Regions from separate parts of the Paenibacillus sp. NPDC056579 genome, predicted to be linked through region 3. Evidence: riboswitches for the same ligand, from Rfam matches in the RefSeq annotation. Region 3 holds a riboswitch; each other region holds the start of a gene.
What was found. Region 3 has a riboswitch for cobalamin ahead of cobJ (precorrin-3B C(17)-methyltransferase). Riboswitches for the same ligand answer to the same signal wherever they lie in the genome.
Positions count from the first base shown of each region.

Region 1 (5,819 bases), on a different contig from region 3:
TATCATGCTTATCGCCTTGCTATTGCACCAACACAGAGCATTTCGTATATTCAGAATGCAACATCAAGCGTTATGCCGATAGTGGAGCAGATCGAAACGCGGACTTATGCGAATTCGACTACGTACTATCCGATGCCGTATTTGAGCAGAGATAACTACTTCTTCTATAAATCGGCCTATCAAATGGATCAATTCAAAGTGTTGGATTTAATTGCTGAAATTCAAGCGCACGTGGACCAAGGAATATCCACCGTCCTGCACGTGAATAGCGATGTAACGACGAGACAGCTTGCGAGATACTATATTTATGCAGCGAAAAAAGGACTGAAATCTCTTTATTACACTCGGACTAACCATCTTTCCGTTGAAGAGTGCATCAGTTGTTCCGTATAAGATAAGTTAGCAGGAAAGGGAGTTGCAGCAATGAGTGTTTGGAAAGCCGTGAATTGGAACCGTCCTGATGACGATTTTACGGATACATTCTGGAAACAAAATATTATGCAGTTTTGGACGGATGAGGAGATTCCGTTGTCGGACGACAAAATGTCCTGGCTGACATTGAACGATGCGGAGCGGGACCTGTACATGAAGGTGCTTGGCGGCTTAACTTTGCTCGACACCGTACAAGGCAGCGTGGGAATGCCTAAGATTCTCGAGCTGGTCGACGGATTGCAGCGTAAAGCTGTTCTCGGCTTTATGGGAATGATGGAGCAAATCCATGCGAAGTCCTACAGCAGCATTTTTACCACTTTAGCTTCAACAGAAGAGATTGACAGTATTTTTCAATGGATCGAAAACAACCGTTTCTTGCAAACCAAAGCAGAGACGATATCTCAATACTATAACAACATTCATTCGCGCAAAGATCTATACTTGGCGATGGCAGCTTCCGTACTGCTCGAGAGTTATCTGTTCTACAGCGGCTTCTTTTACCCGCTTTACTTGGCGGGACAGGGAAAAATGACGAGCAGCGGTGAGATCATTAACCTGATTTTGCGTGACGAGAGCATTCACGGCTTGTACGTCGGCATGCTGGCTCAAGAGCTGTACGCCCAAATGGATGAGGACGAGCAGCAAGCTGCATATGAGACGCTGCAGGGACTGCTCCGGTACTTGCACGGCAATGAAGAGCAATATACAGAGGAGCTGTACACCGCTGTAGGGCTGACGGACGAAGTGAAAGCCTTCTTGCGTTACAATGCCAACAAAGCCATGATGAACCTGGGGCTCGAACCGTTATTTCCGGAAGAGGAGATCAATCCTATTGTCCTCAATGGAATCAATACTCGTACGAAGCAGCATGATTTCTTCTCCAAGAAAGGAAACGGCTATATCCGGACGGTAAATGTAGAATCATTGACGGATGACGATTTCCTATTTGGGGATTGATGCTTTAGGCTTGCTCTACATGGATTTTTTTAATATGATGAGAGTTGTTTCAACCTAATTGCATATCAGGGGAACAAGGTGCTTTAGCATCAGCTAAAGCTTAATAGGGAAGTTCGGTGCAACGCCGACGCGGTCCCGCCACTGTAATGGGGGAGTCTTAGCAATGGTGCCACTGGTCTGTTCTGGACCGGGAAGGCTGCTGATGACGAGGAATCCAGAGCCAGGAGACCTGCCTGTTCTGACAGCACTGCTTTACCTACGGAAGATAGGATTGTGTTAAGACGGTCTTATCGTGCGATTCTCAACGATCCAGGCATCTTTACCTTTCCTAAGTTTTCGGGTAAAGATGTCTTTTTTATATTCTCAAGGACACCAATGGGGAAGTGGTCGGTATGACGTTACAACAATTAAAATATGTAATAGAAGTTGCTAACCGAGGCTCCATCAACGAAGCCGCAAAGAGGCTTTTTATTACTCAACCCAGTCTCTCCAATTCAATCAGGGACCTGGAAGAGGAGCTGCAGCTTTCCATCTTTGAAAGATCCAATAAGGGCATAGCGCTCACCAAAGAAGGGGTAGAGTTTCTCAGCTATGCGCGGCAAGTCGTTGAGCAGGCGGAATTGCTGGAGAGCCGGTACCTTAATACGAAGCCGTCTCCACAGCATTTCTCGGTCTCGACCCAGCATTATGCCTTTGCGGTCAATGCCTTTGTCAGTCTGGTTCAGGAATACGGTCAAGATGAATATGAGATGGCGTTACGTGAAACGAAAACCTATGAAATTATCGAAGACGTGAAAAGCATGCGCAGTGAAATTGGCATTTTATACTTGAATGAGTTTAATGAGAAAGTCATTAATAAGATCCTCAAAGCGGCCAATTTGCAGTTTACCAGCTTGTTTACCGCTACTCCGCATGTGTTTATCAGCATCAAAAATCCTCTTGCGAGGCAATCGATTGTAACGATCGAGCAGCTGCAGCAATATCCTTATTTGTCTTTTGAACAGGGTGAGTTTAACTCGTTTCATTTCTCAGAAGAAATATTGAGCACCATGTCCCATAAAAAAAGCATTCGTGTCAATGACCGTGCGACGTTATTCAATCTGCTGATTGGCTTGAACGGGTACACTATTTCTACAGGTGTGTTAAGCGCGGATCTGAATGGCAACGAGATCATTCCGGTGCCGCTCGATTGTGCGGAAACGATTCATGTCGGCTGGATTTCGCACAAAAATACGGTTATTACCAAGCTAGGCGCGGCTTATGTTGAAGCTTTGAAGCATGCCATTTATCAGTAGGTTCAATGATGCTGCATGGAGCAGTTCACGATAAGGTACGCGGAATGGTAAAGGATTTAACGGATCAATTCCCTCTATTCACAAGCGAACAAATGTGCGGTAAATTAGAAGGGCAGTCATTATTGTTAATGAAGGGAGATACGAGAAATTGCAAACTAAATTTGAAAGCAAAGTGGAAGACATTACAGGAATCACTTGTATTTACGTTCCGGTGAATGATGTTTACGAGTCCATTCAATGGTATCAAAAGAATTTAGGATGTCAGCCCTCAGATCACAATGAAGTTACTCCCGGGATGAAAATAAGTATTATGAATTTTCCTGATCAAAACGGAAACCTTCCAAAACCCGGAATACGGCAAGTAGTCCCAGCGATTTTCCTGATGGGAGGAGGCGGAGGGGCGAGTCAAGCAGCAGGAAGCTTGGGTTTTACGTTCGACAATGGCAAACGTCAGGCCTTGGCCTGTTTCATCACTCCCCGGGTTCAAGAAATGTACAATCGATTCAAGGAAAACGGAGTAAACATAATAAGCGAGATTCCGGAAGACAGACCTTGCGGACCGAACTTCCGATTTACCGATCCAGATGGAAATTTGTTCGAGCTATGGCAGCCGTAAGAGACTTTGCCTGACGGGTAACACAGTTGCTTGGCGATGGAACCGATCCATCGCTTGTTTTGGTTGAGGAGATATTCAAGAAAATAGTCGCATAGCGTCGGCGTTCATGCCGATACCATACGACTATTTGGATTGTCTTGGTTATTTGCCTTCTTCGTCGGCTGTGGGACCGTAGACGCCCGGCACTGGAATATCGAGAAGCCGCAAATAAACCCCGAGCTGCGCCCGGTGGTGGACCATGTGGCTTAATCCGAAGGTGCGAAGCGCAATCGCCCGTGGTTGGCGCAGGATGATATGGTCTCCGTTTCGCAAGGTCCATTCCTCGCCGAGCGTTTTCTCGTCACATTCGGCTAGCAGCTTTTCAAGCTTGACGATGTTCGTATCGAATTCCTCCAGCACGTGTTCGCGTCTTTCCAAAGCTTCCCGCCGAATCGGCACGGTTGACAGATCGAATTCCGGGTAATGAAAAATGGCAATTTGCCAGTTCAGCAGGTTGATCAAGTGTGTAGTCAGCTCGCCCAACGTCATCGATTTCATGTGTGGTTTCCATGTCATATGCTCCTCGGGCAAACACTCCAGGATGCGGCGCGTAGTAGCCAGCTCATGAACCGCGTCTCCGACAATCAGTTGTTTCACCATGAATTTCATCTCCTCCCTTTATAAGGATAGGTTACTATAAAAATGGCCGAGTGGAAAGCTTGTCTCGTTCGTATTATAAGCTGCAGCTTCCTTGCTGGAGCCGGCTTTTTGTGTATTCGCAGCAATATTTTGACCTATTCAAATGAAAGGAAACTTGAGTGCAGCCGCACCGATCGTCAGGATATAGCGGGATTTTGGGGGCTCAAGCAGGTTCCTTCTGTGAAGGACCTTACTCATCTCAGCAAGGAAGTCACATAAGGAGAGCAATTATCGCCCTACTTTGGAAGCGATTTCGTGATAATCTATTCATGAAAGCGCATAACACGCGGTGAAACAGTTTTTATTCTGGGGGGAAGAGTATGGGAAAACCTAGGTGGGGAAGTATGCTTTCTATTGTAAGCGTAATTGCAGTCATCGCGGGGTGCAGCAGCGGTTCCAATCAGGAACCGGCGCCAGCTGTTCAAGAGCGTCAGCAGCAGGAGGCAGTTACACTAAAGGCATATGCGTACAACGGTGCACTAGGAAAGGAGGATTTCGAGAAATATATCGCAGCGCCTGTGAAGAGCAAGTTTCCCAACCTGACACTGGAATATGTCGTTCCAGGGGAAGGAACGGGGCCGACCGAGCTGTTGACGGCCGGCGCTATGCCGGACATTATTATGACAGGATTGCGCGCTTTAATTACCTTTCAGGAATTGGACGTCGCGGTTGACCTGCGGGAATTCGCCGCCAAGCATAAGCTGGACTTGTCCACATATCGCAAAGAAGCCATTGACGCCATTCAAGGCTACGGGGAAAAAGGTGAGCTGTATGCGCTGCCTTTTTACGAAAATTATTATATGATGGCTTACAACAAGGATATTTTCGACAAGTTCTCGGTCCCTTACCCGACCGATCAAATGACCTGGGATCAAGTGAAAGTCCTCGCTCAGAAGCTGACCCGTGTCGAGGATGGCATTACATACAAGGGCATTCAGCCTATCGATACGGTTGATACGTTCGGCCTTGCCAAGTCGCTGTCCTTTTTCGACAATCAATCCGGGAAGGCCAAAGTAACGACGGATGAATGGAAGCAGGCGTTCGAATGGGCAAGCGAATTGAACTCAATACCGGGAAACGAGCCCAAAGACCCGTTAAACATTTGGAAAGGCGCAGACGATTTCATGAAAGACAAGAATGTCGCCATGATGCCTTGGTTTGGCTCCAGATTGCAAACCTTGGTCAGATCCAATGCCGACCTGAACTTTAATTGGGATGTCGTCTCCTTCCCGAGCTTTTCCGAATCCCCTGGACAATCGGCGGAAGTCGACGCACATGTATTTGCCTTATCCAAGACGAGCAAGCACCAGGATCTGGCGTTTCAAGTCATCCAATATTTAACCTCCTCGGAGGAGCTTCAGGGGAGTTTTGTCAAGCTGGGACGGGCGCTGCCGGCAATCCGCAACGACAAGCTGCTCCAGCAGTTCGGTTCGGAGTATCCGCTTTTTCAGACGAAAAATATAGCCGGCGTATTCAAAAGCACACCACGACAGCCGCACAAAGCCCATAAATACGATGATATCGTTCGCTCCAAGCTAAGAGCTGCATTCGCTGATCATTTGGCAGGGAACATAGATATTAATACGGCTTTGCGGAGGGCGGAAGAAGAGGCCAATAAAGAAATCGAAGCAAAGAAGAAATAGTTCTTGAAGTTTAGTCTCTGTAATGGAATGATGAAAGAAGGGTTCTGCATGGTTGTATCCGCACCAATTATTCTAGTTATGTTCGCTGCCGGCCTGCTCTTGGGCTTCGTCGGAGCAGGCGGCTCAGGATTCATTATTGCCATCCTCTCCACCGTGTTCGGGTTCCCGATCCACACTGCGCTTGGGACCGCACTGGCT
Region 1 covers NZ_JBHTVD010000004.1:392,914-398,732, forward strand. The annotation lists gene nrdE (class 1b ribonucleoside-diphosphate reductase subunit alpha) at 1-393, shown strand, start outside; gene nrdF (class 1b ribonucleoside-diphosphate reductase subunit beta) at 424-1,389, shown strand; cobalamin riboswitch at 1,449-1,640, shown strand; gene ACFQ88_RS18650 (LysR family transcriptional regulator) at 1,782-2,684, shown strand; gene ACFQ88_RS18655 (VOC family protein) at 2,833-3,300, shown strand; gene ACFQ88_RS18660 (DinB family protein) at 3,442-3,939, opposite strand; gene ACFQ88_RS18665 (ABC transporter substrate-binding protein) at 4,323-5,621, shown strand; gene ACFQ88_RS18670 (sulfite exporter TauE/SafE family protein) at 5,670-5,819, shown strand, end outside.
Region 1: it holds a riboswitch for cobalamin, as region 3 does, so the genes downstream of both, ACFQ88_RS18650 (LysR family transcriptional regulator) here and cobJ (precorrin-3B C(17)-methyltransferase) in region 3, are expected to answer to the same signal.

Region 2 (5,819 bases), on a different contig from region 3:
CGAATGAGCTGCTGCTCCGAGCGCCGGTCCAAGTAAGCTGTCGGCTCGTCAAGCAGCACGACCTCTGGTTCTAGCACCAGTACCCCTGCGAGCGCCACCCGTTTCTTCTGCCCGAGACTCAGATGATGAATAGGAGTATCGGCCAGCTCCTCCAGCCCCATCGTCATGAGCATCTGTGCGGTTCGTTCCTGCAATTGCTGCTCGGGCACTCCGGCATTGCGCAAGCCGTAAGAGATATCTTCACGCGGCGTAGTAAGGATCAGCTGCTGCTCCGGATCCTGGAATACGAGTCCTACCTGCTGCCGCAACGTTTTTAACGAATGGCGGTCATAGGACAAAGGTTCGCCCCGCCGGAGCATCGTTCCTTCATCCGGACGATGAATGCCGATAGCTTGCAGGAAGAGCGTCGATTTTCCCGATCCGTTATGCCCGCAGATCGCGGTTTTCTTCCCCGTTGGTATGGCTATATTCAGCTGCCGAAGCGCATGCACACTCGTTCCCGGATAGCTGTAAACCACATCTTGCGATTGTATCGCAGGTAACATCGATTCAAGTTGTATGGATTCTCGCTTCATCGTTTCCCCTTCACCCCCATCGAATCCAGCACTCCAATATGACTAATACTGCTACTCCCATACAGGCTTCCACCTTGTACCGCTCAGGAACAGCCTTTTTTACATAAGGAGGCAGCCGGAGCTCGTCTGTAAAGCCTCTCGAAATCAAACCATTCGTGAGTCCTTGGTACCTTTGCATTGTTTTGACAAACAGCCGGGCTATAAGCGTCGCGGTATCACGGATTTTGCCTGCGAAGCCGGACTGGCCGCCCCGCGATTGCTGCGCTGTATACATATCATGAGCCGTATCGGACAGCAAGAATAGGAACCGGTAGGTAATCATCATGATTTCCAGGACCAGAGTCGGCACTCTTAGTACCTTCATGACCTGGAATAGCTCGGACATCGGCGTCGTAAGAATGACGAAAAAGCTTGCTGACACGCAGGCCATAATGCGGATCAGCAGCTGCCCCGCACTCATCAGGCTCGTCAAATTCATATAGATTGTCCAGTGGGATAACGAAAATAATACGATACCGTGAGCCATTTCATGACCGAAATCCATGTTCCGTACTTCTATTATCAAAGCCGGCAAGCTTCCGATGAAAAACAGGCAAGAAGCGCCCAGCATCAAAGCCACCTGCTTGGCGGGAATGGCCGCATAGCCAATAAGCCAAATCAGCATCCACAGGAAAATAAGCAGCTGAATCCACGGATGCGCCACATAAGCAATAAGCAGAAGAAGAGCTGCGAAGCCGCACTTCCACATGGGAGAAACGGCCCGCAGCTTATTGCCATAAGATAAACGATCGATGGTCTTCATCATTGGGACTTCGACTTGGAGGCCCTTCCCTTGAATAAGCCTATCGTGTATCCGATAAAGCCTGCCCCCAATGCGGCTTGCAGCGCGAACAGCATGCTCTCCGTCTCCGGAGGCGGCTCGAGCAGCGACGAGAACCACGGCTCGTAAGCAGGATGCAGTTCCTTGATCATTTCCTCCGCAGCTCCGTCCGCTCCTCCGAATTCGCCGTTGACGAACAATAGAGGAATGGCGGCGAGCAAGATGACGCCCGTCAGCAGCAATATATTTTTAGTCGTTGTTGTCATTGTTCGCGTGCCCCTTTCATTTTGCGCTGCAATACGGACAATTCATTGGAATTGTAAGACTGGAGCCAGTTCCAGATCAGAACGGTCAGCAGTCCTTCACTGATAGCAAGCGGAATTTGAGTAATAGCAAATATACCGCCAAACTTGATAAACGAAGCCGCTATACCGCCTTGTTCCGCCGGAAACGCCAACGACAATTGAACGGATGTCATAACATACGTGGAGAGGTCAGCCATCGCCGCCGCCATAAAGATGGATAGCTTCTGCTTTCCGGTCGCCCCCATCATCCAACGGTACACGGCGTAACCTACCATCGGTCCCGCAACCGCCATGGAAAAAGCGTTGGCGCCGAGCGTCGTCAAACCGCCGTGAGCCAAGAGCAGCGCTTGAAACAGCAGTACTATGGACCCCAGCACACTCATAGGCAGCGGGCCGAACATGACCGCTCCAAGACCGGTACCGGTCGGATGCGAGCTGCTTCCCGTTACCGAAGGCAGCTTCAGAGCGGACAGCACGAACGTGAAGGCACCGGCCAATCCGAGCATCATCTTAAGCTCCGGAGTTTCTTTCGTAATGCGAATCAGCGAGCGAAGCCCCGTAATAAAAAATGGAATAAATAATACCCACCAAAAAATCGCCCACCCTAAAGGAAGAAACCCTTCCATAATGTGCATTGCGTAAGCGGATTGCGGTTCATTGACCGACAAATACAGCACAAAGCCTGCGACCAGGAGCAACGTGCTCACCCATGTTTTCTTGCGTTTCATTTTTATACCCCTCCTACCTTTGTTCAAACAAAAAAACCAATCCGTGTCGGATTGGTCATGGGTACGTGTCAATAGACGACAAACAAAAAAGGCGTTGTCGCTTCATCGTTCGTACACCTCTCCTTTCCTCGAAGGCAATATGGTGCATCACATCAGGTAGGTCTCCTGGCTCACGGATCGATGTATTCTTTCGCCTTCCCCAAATTGCGTGGCAGCTCGAGTGACGTATTGAAAGAAACTCCCCGTATACAGTGGCGGGACCGCTCGGGATTTGCACCCGATTCCCTGTTACCCTTTGTCTTCACAAAGGCACCTGACGTTTTCGTATGTAGTTGTATTGAAGCCGAATAATCCATATTCGTCGCTGAGACTCAAATTCCTTCTTTATCCGAAAAAATTCCGATCAATCCTGTTCCGGCTGGAGCAGCTCTATAAGCTCCTCTAAATCCGTCGTAGGCGATTGGCAGGCGAAATCTCTACACACATATGCCGTTGCCCGTCCGCCTATGGCTCTTTTATCCTGAACCAGCGGAATCAGCCGCCCGACTTCTTCGCCTTCGGCACCATCGGGCACGAATACGGTAATAGCGTTGGGGCGAAAACCGCTTCTCACTTCCTCGAGCATTTCGGCAATCTCATCCGACCCTTTGCGGCCAGCTATAACGATTTCGCTTGTCGGGCCGTAGGCAAAATCCAAGGCGATCAGAAACATCGAGTGGCCTGCCGGATAGCGCTCAATAGAGCCTGCGAACGCCTCCAGCTGCGTATCGGCAATCCGCGACAGCTTGGCATCGTATGTCAGCTTGGACAGCTTCAATAAGTTCATAGCGGCAACCGAGTTGCCTGAAGGCAATGCACCGTCATAAATTTCCTTATTTCTGGAGATAAGCTGCTCGCCGTCATTCCCGTAGAAATACAGCCCTCCCCGCTCCTCATCCCAAAACAGGTCGATCATCTGGGCGTTCAGTTCAACAGCCAGCTTCAAATAACGGATGTCGAAGGCCGCTTCGTACAGCTCGATCAGCCCCCATACCAGAAAAGCATAGTCATCCACATAACCTGGATACGCCGCTTCTCCATCGCGATAACGGGCTAGCAAGCGTCCGTCTTCTCTTCGCAAGTTGATCGTAATAAATTGGGCCGCTTTGGCGGCAGCCTGCAAATACGATTCGTTGCCCAGAGCCTTGGATGCTTTCGCCAATGCCATAATCATCAGACCGTTCCATGAGGTCAATATTTTATCATCCTTGCCTGGATGAATCCGTTTCTCTCGTGCAGCGAACAGCTGCTGCCTGCAGCGCTCGACACGCTCCTTTAGCTCGTGGAGCGCTAATCCTTTGCGGCTCGCCGCCGTCTCCAAATCCTGATGGATCAAGTTAGGGATGCCGCGTCCTTCAAAATTGCCAGTATCGGTAATATCGAATAAATCGCAGTACCATTCCCCGTCCTCATCCCCCAAAGCTTCAACGATTTCCTTCGGGGACCAGACATAAAACTTGCCTTCCTCGCCTTCGGAATCGGCATCCTCCGCCGAATAAAAGCCCCCATCCGAATCGGTCATATCCTGCAGCACATAAGCGAAAATCTGCTCCGCCACTTCGGCATATTTCTTTTTGCCGGTCAATTGGTAAGCTTCGATGTAAGTCCACGCGAGCAGCGCATTATCGTACAGCATTTTCTCGAAATGCGGCACAAGCCACTTCTCATCCACCGAGTATCGGGAGAAGCCGTATCCGACATGATCATACATGCCGCCGCGATGCATGGAATCCAATGTTTTCTCCACCATCTGCAGTGCCTTCTCGTTTCCCGACCTTTGATAATACCGCATCAGGAAGGAGAGATTGTGCGAGGTCGGAAATTTGGGCTTGTTCCCGAATCCGCCGTATTCCGGATCGAACCTTTGCTCATAAATCTCAAATGCTTGATCCAGCGTCTCGGCGGAGATAGACCCATTGAGATTGGCCAGCATGCTTTTTTCCACTTCCTGTACGATCTGCTCGCCAGTCTCGAGCACCTTGTCCGGATTGTTTCTCCACAAGCTGCCAAGCTGTGTCAACAAATCCATTAAGCCATGACGGCCATATCGTTTGTGCTTCGGAAAATACGTCCCGGCAAAAAACGGTTTTTTGTCCGGAGTCATGACGATCGTAAGCGGCCATCCCCCTTGTCCGGTCAGAGCTTGACATACAGTCATGTAAATGTGGTCGACATCCGGCCGTTCCTCCCGGTCGACCTTGATCGATATGTAGTCCCGATTCAGCAGCCCGGCTACTTCTTCGTCCTCGAAGGACTCTCTTTCCATGACGTGACACCAATGGCAGGTGGAGTAGCCGATAGATAGGAAGATAGGCTTGTTATCGCGTTTGGCTATGTCAAATGCCTCTTCGGACCAAGGGAACCAATCGACCGGGTTGTAGGCGTGCTGGAGCAGGTAGGGAGACTTTTCGTTGGCTAATCTGTTGGTGGTGTTGTGTGTGGTTATAGGAATCACCTCTTTGGCAGCTGGATTTTATGTATCGAGTTTAACATAATCAGCTAAAAGGAAAAACCCATGCAATAAAGGCACAGGTTTAGCATCCTGTATAGGTTTGATTACCGCTGCTTCTTCTATAGCCTGTCTATGGTTGATGAACAAGTAAATGGCTAGCTTTACGAATACGCTAAATATCCAAATGAACATAATCCAGACATCCATGTTTTGAATAAATCCTAAATAATTTATAAATCGGACCATACTAAATTACGGAAAGATTAAGGTGGATCCGATATTGGTTCCGAACGTCGCAATAACCCAGACTGCCGTAATGACGCCAATCAAGGATTGTGTCAGTCGATCAAAATCACGGCTAATCATACAAGTCGAAATAATCTGTTCCAATTTATTCGAGTCTGTCAGCTCTTCTATATAAACGAATAGAATCTCAATTTGATCCGTAAGTTTTAACGATCTAAATACGATATCAGCACAATTATGAAAAATATGTCGTAACGTATCGTAGTTGACCTTAACATTTTCGTTCACATCCGCTGGAATGCTTAGCTCCATGTCACTTACTCCCCCTTTCCATAATTTTGGTATTATTTTGTGTGCTTTACTGCTGCTTATTCCAATAAAAGTAAACCATCCTGTTACAAAAAAGTGCCTCTTAGCGAAAGCTAAGAGGCGGTCAAACTCCAAGTCTATGTAATTTAGTAACCGGATTTATTTACCAAATCGTTGTTGCGTATATCTAATTACTTCCTTCACATAATACAGTTACACCAATAAAAAAGGAGTGATTACCAATGGCAAACAACAATTCTTTAGTAGTACAACAAGCTCAGTCAGCATTGAATCAACTGAAGTATGAAGTAGCCCAAGAATTAGGTATTCAGCTATCTCCAACTG
Region 2 covers NZ_JBHTVD010000001.1:223,377-229,195, reverse strand. The annotation lists gene ACFQ88_RS01195 (energy-coupling factor ABC transporter ATP-binding protein) at 1-575, opposite strand, end outside; gene cbiQ (cobalt ECF transporter T component CbiQ) at 586-1,377, opposite strand; gene ACFQ88_RS01185 (energy-coupling factor ABC transporter substrate-binding protein) at 1,377-1,661, opposite strand; gene ACFQ88_RS01180 (energy-coupling factor ABC transporter permease) at 1,658-2,428, opposite strand; cobalamin riboswitch at 2,567-2,760, opposite strand; gene ACFQ88_RS01175 (thioredoxin domain-containing protein) at 2,832-4,913, opposite strand; gene ACFQ88_RS01170 (hypothetical protein) at 5,172-5,477, opposite strand; gene ACFQ88_RS01165 (alpha/beta-type small acid-soluble spore protein) at 5,717-5,819, shown strand, end outside.
Region 2: it holds a riboswitch for cobalamin, as region 3 does, so the genes downstream of both, ACFQ88_RS01180 (energy-coupling factor ABC transporter permease) here and cobJ (precorrin-3B C(17)-methyltransferase) in region 3, are expected to answer to the same signal.

Region 3 (5,819 bases):
TTTTTGTAGGGCTACTTGACCTAGAGCCTTTTTTTGATTATTATTGATACGAAATGTATCACAATTCGACTATCGTATCTGATTACATATAGGACTGAAGTGGAGCTTGGCCAAAAAATGCTTTTGGAGACAATAAGCAAGCAGGGGGGATAAGGATGAAAGTACTAGTCACTGGCGGGGCCGGCTTCATTGGGTCCCACACCGTCGAGTACGCGAAGAAAGCGGGACTGGAAGTTATCGTAGTCGACAATTTCAGTACGGGCAAAGAGCAGTACCTGGATAAAAGCTGCAAGCTGTATAGAGTGGACGTGGCGAGCAAGGAGCTGCGGGATATTTTTGAACTGGAGAAGCCGGACTACTGTATTCACTTGGCTGAGAAAACCGATTTCGATGAAACGATGATGGTCAGGGGGCTTAGCCCTAATCTTCGCGGACTGATCTATTTGCTTGACCTCTGCAAGGAATTCAATATCAAGAAGCTGGTTTACGGTTCTTCTGCTGAAATATACGGAAACACGGAGCTTGTACCTGCGGACGAAACAGCCGCCTGCGTTCCGATGTCGGGAATAGGAATGTCCAAGCTCGCTCCTGAAGAATATATTCGGATGTACGGCGCATTATATGGCCTCAACTATACCATATTGCGTTATGCGAACGTTTACGGCTACCGCCAAAAGCGTTTCGGCTGCGGAGGCGTCATCTCGGCGTTTATGGAAACGTACGTGAACGGGGAAAGGCCGGTCATTTACGGCAAAGGGCTGCAGAGCCGGGATTTCGTATACGTAACCGATGTGGCGGAAGCCAATGTCCGGGCGATCAGCAGGGGGGACGGCGAAACGTATAATATAGGTACGGGACGATCGACCCAGATTGTGGAGCTGTTCGAACTGATGAATGAGCTTGTCAATCAGAAATTAAAGCCCCTATTTGCTCAAGCCCGGCCCGCTGACAGTACCAACGTATGCGTTACCATACAAAAGGCTGAGAAAGAGCTGGGATGGAAGCCGCAGATTCAGCTCAAGGAAGGATTGGCCCAGGTGCTTGGCGACTTTATTTATAACCGGTTCATGGATAAGCTGAACGGCGTGCAGGAGGTCGTGCCCGATATGGTGACGGCAAGCGCCCTGATCCGAAGAATGGGAGTAAAAAAGGCGGCTCGGCGGTTGAAAACGGTAACCTCGTAACAACTGAACGGCCTTTTGATAAGCGCCTATACATAATCAAAGCCTTGTCTTGGATGGACAAGGCTTTTTGCATAAATAAAGATTTGTTTATAATCACGGTTTCGACAAAATGATTGGCGCTTTAAGCGGAACGCCCCCCAGCATGTGACATTATTTTTTGAGAAGTTCCTATATAATATTGAGATATGAACGCTTATGAGACGAGATGGAGAGTGGGTTTACGATGGTAGAGCAAAAGAAGTGCATCGAAATTGACTTAATCCTGGATCAGCTCCAAATTCCCAGAGAAAAATTCGCTGCATGGAGCTCCCTTCAGCAAGCTGCTATTTCACCGGTCGAAGAGGCCTATAAAGAGGAGCAGCCTTCACTGTTTCCGATGTTTCAATGGGAGCTTGGAAAAATGGAGTATTCGAAGTAAAGTATCGATTCTAAAAAAGCGCTTTTATTTGGAAGTACGCTCATACCGGATGAATGCAATAAATCTTCGGGATTCCTCCGGCGTCAGCTCCCTGCCGTCAATGGTAAGGACAAACCTCTCCATAAGAGCTTCATCCGATAATTCCAGGTGACTGATAAATTCTTGTACATCGTTATCTATGGGATGGCTGCTGTCGTCGCTTCGGCCCATTAAAAAGTCGATGGTCACTTGAAAAAAATCGGCGAACTTCTGAATGGTTTCGTAATCCGGCTCCCTGCGGTTGTTCTCGTAATGGGAAAGTGCGGATCGGGTGATGCCTACCTTGCCGGCGAGATCTTCCTGCGTCAAGCGTTGGTCGTTGCGCAGTTTAGCAATTCTATGCCCGTATTTCATATGTAATTTCCACCTTCGCTGGTTCGGTTTGTAAGTACCTATTGGTTGGTATACTGTTCGTGAGAAAAGCTGTTCTTTGCTAGGGTTGCGGCAAAAATTAAGAACTTCGACCCAAAAGTCGAAGGAAAGCAGTACAGGGGATTGATGGTTGCCGGACCGTTATAGACAAATCTTTGTTCAGGGTGATATGATTGCTCTGGACAATCAAATACGGATACGAATGAGGTGCGGATAAGGGGAACTTTATCTGCTTAAAAGGGAAGACCGGTGCAATACCGGCACGGACCCGCCACTGTAAGGAGCGCCAATTTTGGCCAGGCAGCCGATAGCTATACCACTGGAACATACGTTCCGGGAAGGGGATCGGCGCTTTTGCTCTAAGTCAGGAGACCTGCCTATTCGAACAACACTGTTAACCTACGCGGATTTAGGGAGGTGTTAGAGATCGGCTTACCTGTTCTTGGAGATGGCACTGTTGTGCCATTTAATTTCATTGTAGGTCCGGGCTGTCAAAGCATTTCTAACACATTCTGTTGGGGATGCTTTTTTTGTTGCTCCAAAAACGTATGAAGGACGACGGACGGAGCGATTGGAAGCGAAGCTAGAGGGAAGGCAACGGGATATATATCCGTAATATATAGGGAAGGACGTGTGCAGCATGGCGGGAAAACTGCTGATCATCGGCTTCGGGCCGGGAAGCTTCGAGCATATAACGAAACGCGCGCGCGAAGCGATCGAGGAAAGTGAGGTTATTATCGGCTATAACACTTACGTGGATTTGATCCGTGGACTGTTGACCGATCAGGAGATTGTACGGACCGGGATGACGGAGGAGGTCAGCAGAGCGCAGGAAGCCGTAAGACAGGCGGAAGCGGGGAAAAAGGTCGCCGTCATCTCCAGCGGGGATGCCGGCGTGTACGGGATGGCCGGTCTAGTGTATGAAGTGCTCATGGAGAAGGGCTGGCGGCGGGAAGGCGGCGTCGAAGTCGAGATTATCCCGGGCATTTCGGCGATCAACTCTTCGGCATCGCTGCTGGGAGCTCCGGTAATGCACGATGCGTGCACGATCAGCTTAAGCGACCATCTGACCCCTTGGGAGCTAATAGCGAGACGGGTCGAGGCGGCGGCGCAGGCGGATTTCGTCATCGCCCTGTACAATCCGCGAAGCGGCAGAAGGACAAGGCAAATCGTCGAGACGCAGCGGATTCTATTGAAGTACCGTTCGGCCGAGACGCCGGTCGGTATCGTGAAGAGCGCTTATCGCGACAGGCAGCATGTGGTTCTGACGAACCTGCGCGATATGCTTGACCACGATATCGGCATGCTGACGACGGTCATTATCGGAAATGCATCGACGACGGTCTACGACGGCTTGATGATTACTCCGCGCGGGTACCAGCGCAAATATACGCTGGGAGCGGAGGTACAGCCGCTTAAGCCTCACCAGCGGCTGCAGGAGGCGGCAGAGCCTTGGGCGCTGCGCCAGTGGGAAGCCGGCGACGATGAGGACGATTGGGACGAAGAGGAGCCGGACGGTTTCGCGCCGAGCGCAGTGCGTGAAGCAGACCATGGTGGAGCGGCGGCAGCGGCGAGCGCGGTGCGCGAGGCAGAGCGAGGCGGAGCGGCGATTGCGGCGAGCGCGGTGCGTGAAGCAGAGCGAGGCGGAGCGGTGATAGCGGCGAGCGCGGTGCGTGAGGCAGAGCGAGGGGGAGCGGCGATAGCGCCGAGCGCGGTGCGTGAAGCAGAGCGAGGCGGAGCGGTGATAGCGACAAGCGCGGTGCGAGAGGCAGAGCGAGGCGGAGCGGCGAGCCCGCTGTCGCTGGCGATGGAGGCGCTGCGGCTGTCGGACCGCAGCCGTGGCGTAGAGACGGCGGACAGCTATAGCGCGCCGCCGGCCGGGGTGCTGTTCCGCCAGCAGTCGATCTTTGAGCTGGCGGTTAGTCCCGGCGTAGCCGAGAAGAAATTTACGGCACGGCAGATGCTGGCCTTGGCCGATGTCGTAGGCGACAACGGGACGATGGAATATACGCCTCATCATCAAATGATTGTTCGCGTTCCTACGGACAATCCGGACGAAATTACTTCGAAGCTCCGGCAGGAGGGCTTTCTTTTGTCGCCGATTGGCGATGTGGCGCAGGTGAAGGCTTGCGATTTTTGCAACGGTGAAAAGGGCGACGCCATTCCATACGCCGAGGAGCTGAACAAGCGGCTTGGCGGCATGAAGGTGCCGAAGGAGCTGCGGATCGGCTTGAACGGCTGCGGCATGGCATGCTACGGAGCCGTTCAGGAGGATATCGGCATCGTGTATCGCAAGGAGAAGTTCGACTTGTTCCTGGGCGGTAAAACGATTGGGCGCAACGCCCATTCGGGCCAGCCGGTAGCCGAAGGGATCGAGCCTGAACGGCTTATTGAAACTATAGAGAACATTGTGGCGCGTTACATAACCAATGGACATCCGAACGAGAGGTTCCATAAGTTTTTCAAACGGGTGAAGGAAATCGAAGGCTACAGGCATCAGGATATGCCTGCTTTTACAATAGAAAATGCGGTTTGCGGTGATTAAAGAAAAGCGATTGTTCATGGGAGGTTATATAGATGAATGCAGTATTGTTTGTAGGCCACGGCAGTAAGGATGCAGAGGGCAACGAGGAGGTCCGCGAGTTTGTCCGTACGATTGCGGCCGAGCTGGAGCAGCCGTTGGTGGAGACCTGTTTTCTCGAATTCGAATCGCCTACCATTGCGCAGGGCATCGAAAGCTGTGTGAGGAAAGGGGCGACGGAGGTTGCTGTTGTTCCTATTACGTTATTTTCCGCAGGACATGCCAAAATTCATATTCCGGCCGCCATTGACGAGGCCAAGGAGAAATATCCTTCGGTTCGTTTCAAATACGGCAGACCGATCGGAGTTCACGAGCAGGTGCTGGACATTCTCGCCTCTAGGCTGGAAACGGCCGGAGCAGCCAACGGACTGGAGCCGACGACAGGTACTGAGCTGGAGCCGGAACTCGAGCATACCGCCGTCCTTGTCGTCGGACGGGGCAGCAGCGATGCCGACGCGAACAGCGATTTGTTCAAGATTTCGCGTCTATTCTGGGAAAAGATGAAGGTGAAGTGGGTCGAGACGGCCTTTATCGGCGTTACCGCCCCGCTTGTGGATGAGGGAATCGAGCGGTGCTTGAAGCTGGGCGCGCGCAGAGTCGTAATATTGCCCTATTTCCTGTTTACGGGCGTACTGATCAAACGGATGGAGCAAATGCTCGAGCAATTCAAGGAAAAATATCCTGAGCATCAATTTGTGCTGGCCGATTATTTCGGGTTTCATCCGAATTTGCGCCACATCCTGCGCGAACGAGCGCTGGAGGCCGTGCAGGGCGAAACGAAAATGAACTGCGATATGTGCCAATACCGGTTGGCTGCGATGGAGCATATCGACCATCACCACCACCATGACCACGACCACCATCATGGACATGATCACCACCATCACGACCACGACCATCATCACCATGATCACGATCATCATCATGGACATGATGATCACGACCATGACCACAATCACCATCATGATCATGATCACCACCACCATGACCATGATCATCATCACGGACATGATCATGACCACGGGCACCACGATCATGGCCATGACGATCATAAGCATGAGCGCGTGGCGGTGCCTACGGACGATAAAGCAGCGACGTCATCTTAATCGGGGGAGGAACGACTATGATTCTCTTAATGGCTGGAACGAGCGACGCGCGCGAGCTGGCGCTGCACATACGTCAGGCGGGATATCCTCTCCTGACGACGGTAGTAACGGACAGCGCC
Region 3 covers NZ_JBHTVD010000005.1:428,105-433,923, forward strand. The annotation lists gene ACFQ88_RS21610 (NAD-dependent epimerase/dehydratase family protein) at 156-1,184, shown strand; gene ACFQ88_RS21615 (hypothetical protein) at 1,408-1,602, shown strand; gene ACFQ88_RS21620 (helix-turn-helix domain-containing protein) at 1,627-1,995, opposite strand; cobalamin riboswitch at 2,202-2,407, shown strand; gene cobJ (precorrin-3B C(17)-methyltransferase) at 2,654-4,558, shown strand; gene ACFQ88_RS21630 (sirohydrochlorin chelatase) at 4,591-5,700, shown strand; gene cobK (precorrin-6A reductase) at 5,718-5,819, shown strand, end outside.

Region 4 (5,819 bases), on a different contig from region 3:
GGCCTGGGCGCAACCTGCCCGCTTCGCCGGGCGAGGCCATGACTCGTTTCCGTGAAGACGTAGACGAAGTGGTGGAGTATGTGGAATCCTGGGTTGATTTCTGGGGGAAGTTAGCGTACGCGGTCATCGCCATCGTCATCATGGTTAATATCAACGTAGGGATCACTGTCGTTGCGATTCTTCCGCTTCTGGTCGTGACGCTTCTTAATAATTTATCCCGCAACAAAGCGCAAAGATACAGCCGGCTTAATCGCGAAGCGACAGGACGGATCACCGGTTTTATCGCGGAAACCTTCAGCGCCGTGCAAGCAATAAAGCTGGGGCAAGCCGAGCGCCATGTTCTTAACCGGTTTTTAACGCTAAATGAATCACGCAGGCAGGCGGCGCTCAAAGATAATTTATTCAAGCAGTGGATGCGCTCATTGAACCAGCATGTACTTAGCATTAGCACGGGTATTATTTTGTTGATGTGTGCTGCCGAGATGCAGGCAGGGCGATTCACGGTCGGGGACTTTGCGCTTTTTACGATGTATGTCGGTTCGTTCGGATCAAGCATCTCGTTGTTCGGCTACATGGTGTTCCAGCACAACAAGCTGAGAGTTGCAATCGACCGGATGCGGGTGCTGTTTCGTCCAGGCCAGGAAGACAGCATAGTCGAGCACAATGCGATTTATCTGGACCATTCGCCGCCCGATGTGCCGGTTTATGACAAGAGCACGTTTGAACCCTTGCAGCGGCTGGAGGTGGAAGGGCTCTCCTATCGATACCCGAATTCTCATAATGGAATCTCTGACGTCAGCTTCGATTTGGAGCGCGGCAAATTTCTGGTCATTACGGGCAGAATTGGCTCTGGAAAATCGACCTTGGTTCGGACGCTGCTAGGACTTCTCCCCAAAACGGATGGAAAAGTCACATGGAATGGGATGCAGATAGAGGATCCGGCGACATTCCTTATCCCGCCGAGAGCGGCATATACACCGCAGGTGCCGCGCTTGTTCAGCGACCCGCTCCGCGAGAACATCACCCAAGGCAGCAATGTAACTCCAGATATGCTTGATTATTCAGTTCGGTTAGCAGTGATGGAGCAAGATGTGAAGCAGCTCGAACACGGGCTTGATACCATGGTTGGTCCACGGGGCGTGATGCTGTCCGGAGGACAAATCCAGCGCGCAGCTACGGCCAGAATGATGCTGACGCAGTCGGATCTGTTGCTCTTCGACGATTTATCCAGCGCGCTTGACGTAGAAACCGAGAAGCTGCTGTGGGAACGACTGTTTAAAGAACAGGATGTGACGTGTATCGCAGTGTCTCACCGCAGAGCGGCACTAGCACGCGCGGATCATATTATTGTGATGAAGAACGGCAGGGTCGAGGCCGAGGGTACATTGTCCGAGCTGCTGGCGACATGTACGGAGATGCAGCTATTATGGCAGGGGGAAGAGTCACCGAATGAGGAGGAAACGGAGCGTACCGCGAAAGCATATTAATTTGTGAACCATCGAATAATGGCTCCTTACCCTGTTTATTATGGGATAGGGGTCATTTTTGTTGGTTTGGCGCAATTTCATAAGAACAAACCAATAATGTACAATTGGTGCATTTTATGGTAAAAATAGAATATATGTTCTCGTTGTGCGGGTATTCCGGATACGAATAAATAAAAGGGGGTGGTAATAATGTTAGAAAAGGACATAAGTATAGATCTTGGTTACATAGAGGCTTGGTAATTAATTATCGTTCAATTAACAAATTAATAAATGACATAAAAGTAATTGAAGACCACGTCTATAAAGATAGAATTATCGCAACATTAAGGAAACTTAGCTTGTTTGATCGAGCTGGAAGAATGGAAAGGATTTATATGAGTATTGAACCGATCAAGTACATAGTAGAGAAGTTAATAAATGTAATTGATCAGAGGGAGGAAGAAAAGACAAGGATCATGGCAAGTTCTGCACATAATTATCCATCATTCATTCTGGGGAAGTTTTATTGTAGTTCAATGGAATTCTGGAATCTACATGTTAACTATTACAATAGAGCTTTTCAAAGTGACTTTATGAACGAATGGGAGCATTTATTTAGAGATTTTTATCCTAAGCACGAAAAGTGATAGCTACCCGAAAAAGAATCCGAAAATATTAGCGATTTGTATAAAAAAATACTTACAATAAGAAGCTCTGAGAAAGATGTGTAAGGGCAAGATGATGAGAAATGTTTGACAGCTATTGCCTTACTTAAGCCACAATACGTCTCAGAGCTGAGCAGGTCGAGTTATACACAATCATGATGGGAAATGAATAACACCTGTGAGTTTCTGCCTGTTGAAGGACGTCTTGTATAGTAACAATATTTTTTAATACCAGAAAATTCACCCACGCCCCCGGCAATCGCAGGAATATATTAAAAGAGAGGAAACATTATAGAGCGGGGGGTTATCTTATGCAATCCAATATGATCGTCTTTTGTCATTATTACAATGAAGCGTACATGCTTCAATGGTGGCTAAAGCATCATTATCCATTGTTCGATCACGGTGTCATGATCGATTACGGTTCGACGGATAATTCCAATATGCTGATCCGCCAACTGGCACCGAATTGGGAGATACGAAGATCCCGAAACCCCGTTTTTGATATAGCCGCCTGCGATCAGGAGGTTATGGAATTCGAGCGTGAGTTCACGGGCTGGAAAATGGTTTTGAATACAACCGAATTCCTATGCATTCAGCATAAGTATGCTTTCCTGCATCAATTGAATCAACAAGGCCAATTCATATATAGAACAACAGGCGTTACAATGGCAGACCCATGGGGTGTATATTCTGATCCCAGTCCGGATGCGCCTCTAGTTAAGCAAAGATTTCACGGCATATATCGATATGAAAATATTTTCAGGGATCGATTTATTCACCAATATCCTGATGGCGCTTATGGACCCGGCCGACATCAATCATTCCATCCGAGCGAATCCTATATACCAGGTGCATACATGCTCCATTTCAGATTTAGTCCATGGAACGAGGAAATGATCCGACGCAAGCTGTTTATACAGACAAGGATTCCGCAAAGCGACAAGGATAAGGGATGGGGAGCCCAGCATTTTGTCGACAGGCCTGAATTGGAAAGGGTGTATTACGAAACCGCGGCCAAAGCAGAAGATTTGCGCAATCGTGACGATATGCGTTGGATTTTTTTGTAGGCTGGAGGTTCCAGGTTCCGAAGTGACTCGAAGATTTGTACAAGGCATTTGGCAGAACAGGATTTAGTGGGGGAACTTAGGGTCATATCGCTAGGAATTACAAATCGAGCAAAAAGGAGGCGGCGCCGCATGCGCCGTCCTTTTTTGTCATTAATAAGCCGCCTGCAGCTGTATTGAATGGCACGAAATAAGTACGAACAGGGATGGACGGCAGTGGGCTGAAGTCTATGAGTATATTAAAAATAGGGCTCTCCTATCCATTGACAAGCACCATATATTGATATAAATTATTAAATACCAACTATATATTGTTGTGACAGGTGCTTTTCGTGAAACACTACGAGAAAGCTTAATAGGGAAGACCGGTGAGAAACCGGCGCGGTCCCGCCACTGTAAGAGAGGAGAATCGGTCTTGTATGCCACTGGCTTGGTTGAACAGGCTGGGAAGGCGGATCGATCACGATGACTCTCTAGCCAGGAGACCTGCCTGCTCATTGACACGGCCTGCGGAGAACAGGAAGGTGTCCGTTACGTCTTTAATGAAGTATGTTTCTTTGCATGCTCATTTCAGCGCATTCGTCCCCGTTAGCCGAACGCGCTTTTTTATGTCTGCTTTGTCAGGGACAAGGAAGGGGAAGGAAGACATGTTGATCGCTTACGATTCCAAGACGGGAAATGTGCGCCGTTTTGTGGAGAAGCTGAATATGCGGGTGGTTCAAATTGAGGAAATGATGAAGGTGGATGAACCGTTCATTCTCATCACCTATACTACGGGCTTCGGTCAAGTCCCTCAGAAGGTGCTGTCCTTTCTTCAGAAGAACCATGCGAATCTGATAGGTGTTTCGGCCAGCGGAAATCGGAATTGGGGCGAAGGGTTTGCCCGAAGCGCCGATCTGATCGCCAAATTATATAAGGTTCCGGTATTAAGCAAGTTTGAGCTTTCAGGAACGAAACAAGATGTGGAGAGGTTTAAACAGGAGGTGCATTTGGTTGCTGCATATTGAATTGAACAATTTGTTGCTGCAAAGAGATCCGGACGGCTTTTTTCAATTGGATAAAGATAAGGAAGCTGTTAAGGCATTTATAGAGGAAGTACATAGCAAGAGCGTCCATTTCGCCGATACGACCACGAAAGTGCGCTATATGATAGATAACGATTATTACGAGGACGTATATCAGCAATATTCTCAGGCTGACGTTGAGGAAATTTACGCAATCGCCCATAGCTATCGCTTCGAGTTTCCTTCCTATATGGCGGCATCCAAGTTTTATACCGATTACGCAGTGAAGAGTAATGACCGCGCGCTCTACTTGGAGCACTATCCAGACAGAGTTGCAATTGTAGCCTTGCATCTGGCTCGCGGAGATATGAATACGGCTAGAATGCTGACTACTGCGATGATGGATCAGCGTGTACAGCCGGCGACTCCGACGTTCTTGAATGCGGGTAAGAGCCGTCGCGGAGAGATGGTTTCGTGCTTCTTGCTTGAAATGGACGATTCCCTGAATTCGATCAACTATGTTCTCGGTACCTGCATGCAGCTGTCCAAAATCGGCGGCGGTGTAGCGGTCAACCTGTCCAAGCTGCGCGGCCGCGGAGAACCGATCAAGGACGTGGAAGGCGCGGCCAAAGGCATTATGCCGGTGCTCAAGCTGATGGAAGATGCATTCTCCTATGCCGATCAAATGGGCCAGCGCAGAGGGTCGGGTGCAGCCTATTACAACATCTTCGGATGGGATATTATGGAGCTGCTGGACAGTAAGAAAATCAATGCCGATGAAAAAACACGTCTCAAAACGTTATCGATCGGGCTGATCATACCTAACAAGTTTTATCAGCTGGCGGAGGAAAACAAACCGCTGCATGTTTTTGCTCCTTATTCCGTTTATAAAGCGTATGGAATGCATCTGGATGATATGGATCTTGACGTGATGTACGATCAGCTGCTGGCCGACGAGCGTGTGCGTAAGCAGGTCGTTATGAGCGCGCGCGACATGATGATCAAGATCTCAATGATTCAGCTTGAATCGGGCTATCCTTACATTATGAATAAAAGCAATGCGAACCGCGCTCACCCTTTGAAGCAGCTGGGTGCGATTAAAATGTCGAACCTTTGCACGGAAATTTTCCAGCTGCAGGAGACTTCGAAAATCGCCGATTACGGTCAAGCGGATGTGATTCGGCGCGATATAAGCTGCAATCTTGCTTCCTTGAACATCGTCAACGTGATGGAGCTCGGCAAGGTGAAGGAATCCGTCAAAGAAGGGATTATCGCCTTGACAGCGGTCAGCGATATGACTACCGTCGCCAATGCTCCCGGCGTTGCCAGAGCGAACAAAGAGATGCATTCGGTCGGGCTTGGCGCCATGAATCTGCACGGCTACCTGGCCAAAAATAAAATCTCCTATGAAAGTGAAGAAGCCAAAGATTTTGCACGGACCTTCTTCATGATGATGAATTATTACTCTTTGGAGCAAAGCATGGAGATTGCCAAAGAGCGCGGCGTTACGTTCGCCGGATTCGAGCTTTCGGACTATGCGAACGGGAGCTACTTTGATCGCTATTTAGAAACGGATTATAGACCCGTCACCAATAAGGTAAAAAGCCTGTTCAAGGA
Region 4 covers NZ_JBHTVD010000004.1:387,031-392,849, forward strand. The annotation lists gene ACFQ88_RS18625 (ABC transporter ATP-binding protein) at 1-1,487, shown strand, start outside; gene ACFQ88_RS18630 (glycosyltransferase family 2 protein) at 2,443-3,201, shown strand; cobalamin riboswitch at 3,503-3,706, shown strand; gene nrdI (class Ib ribonucleoside-diphosphate reductase assembly flavoprotein NrdI) at 3,846-4,205, shown strand; gene nrdE (class 1b ribonucleoside-diphosphate reductase subunit alpha) at 4,192-5,819, shown strand, end outside.
Region 4: it holds a riboswitch for cobalamin, as region 3 does, so the genes downstream of both, nrdI (class Ib ribonucleoside-diphosphate reductase assembly flavoprotein NrdI) here and cobJ (precorrin-3B C(17)-methyltransferase) in region 3, are expected to answer to the same signal.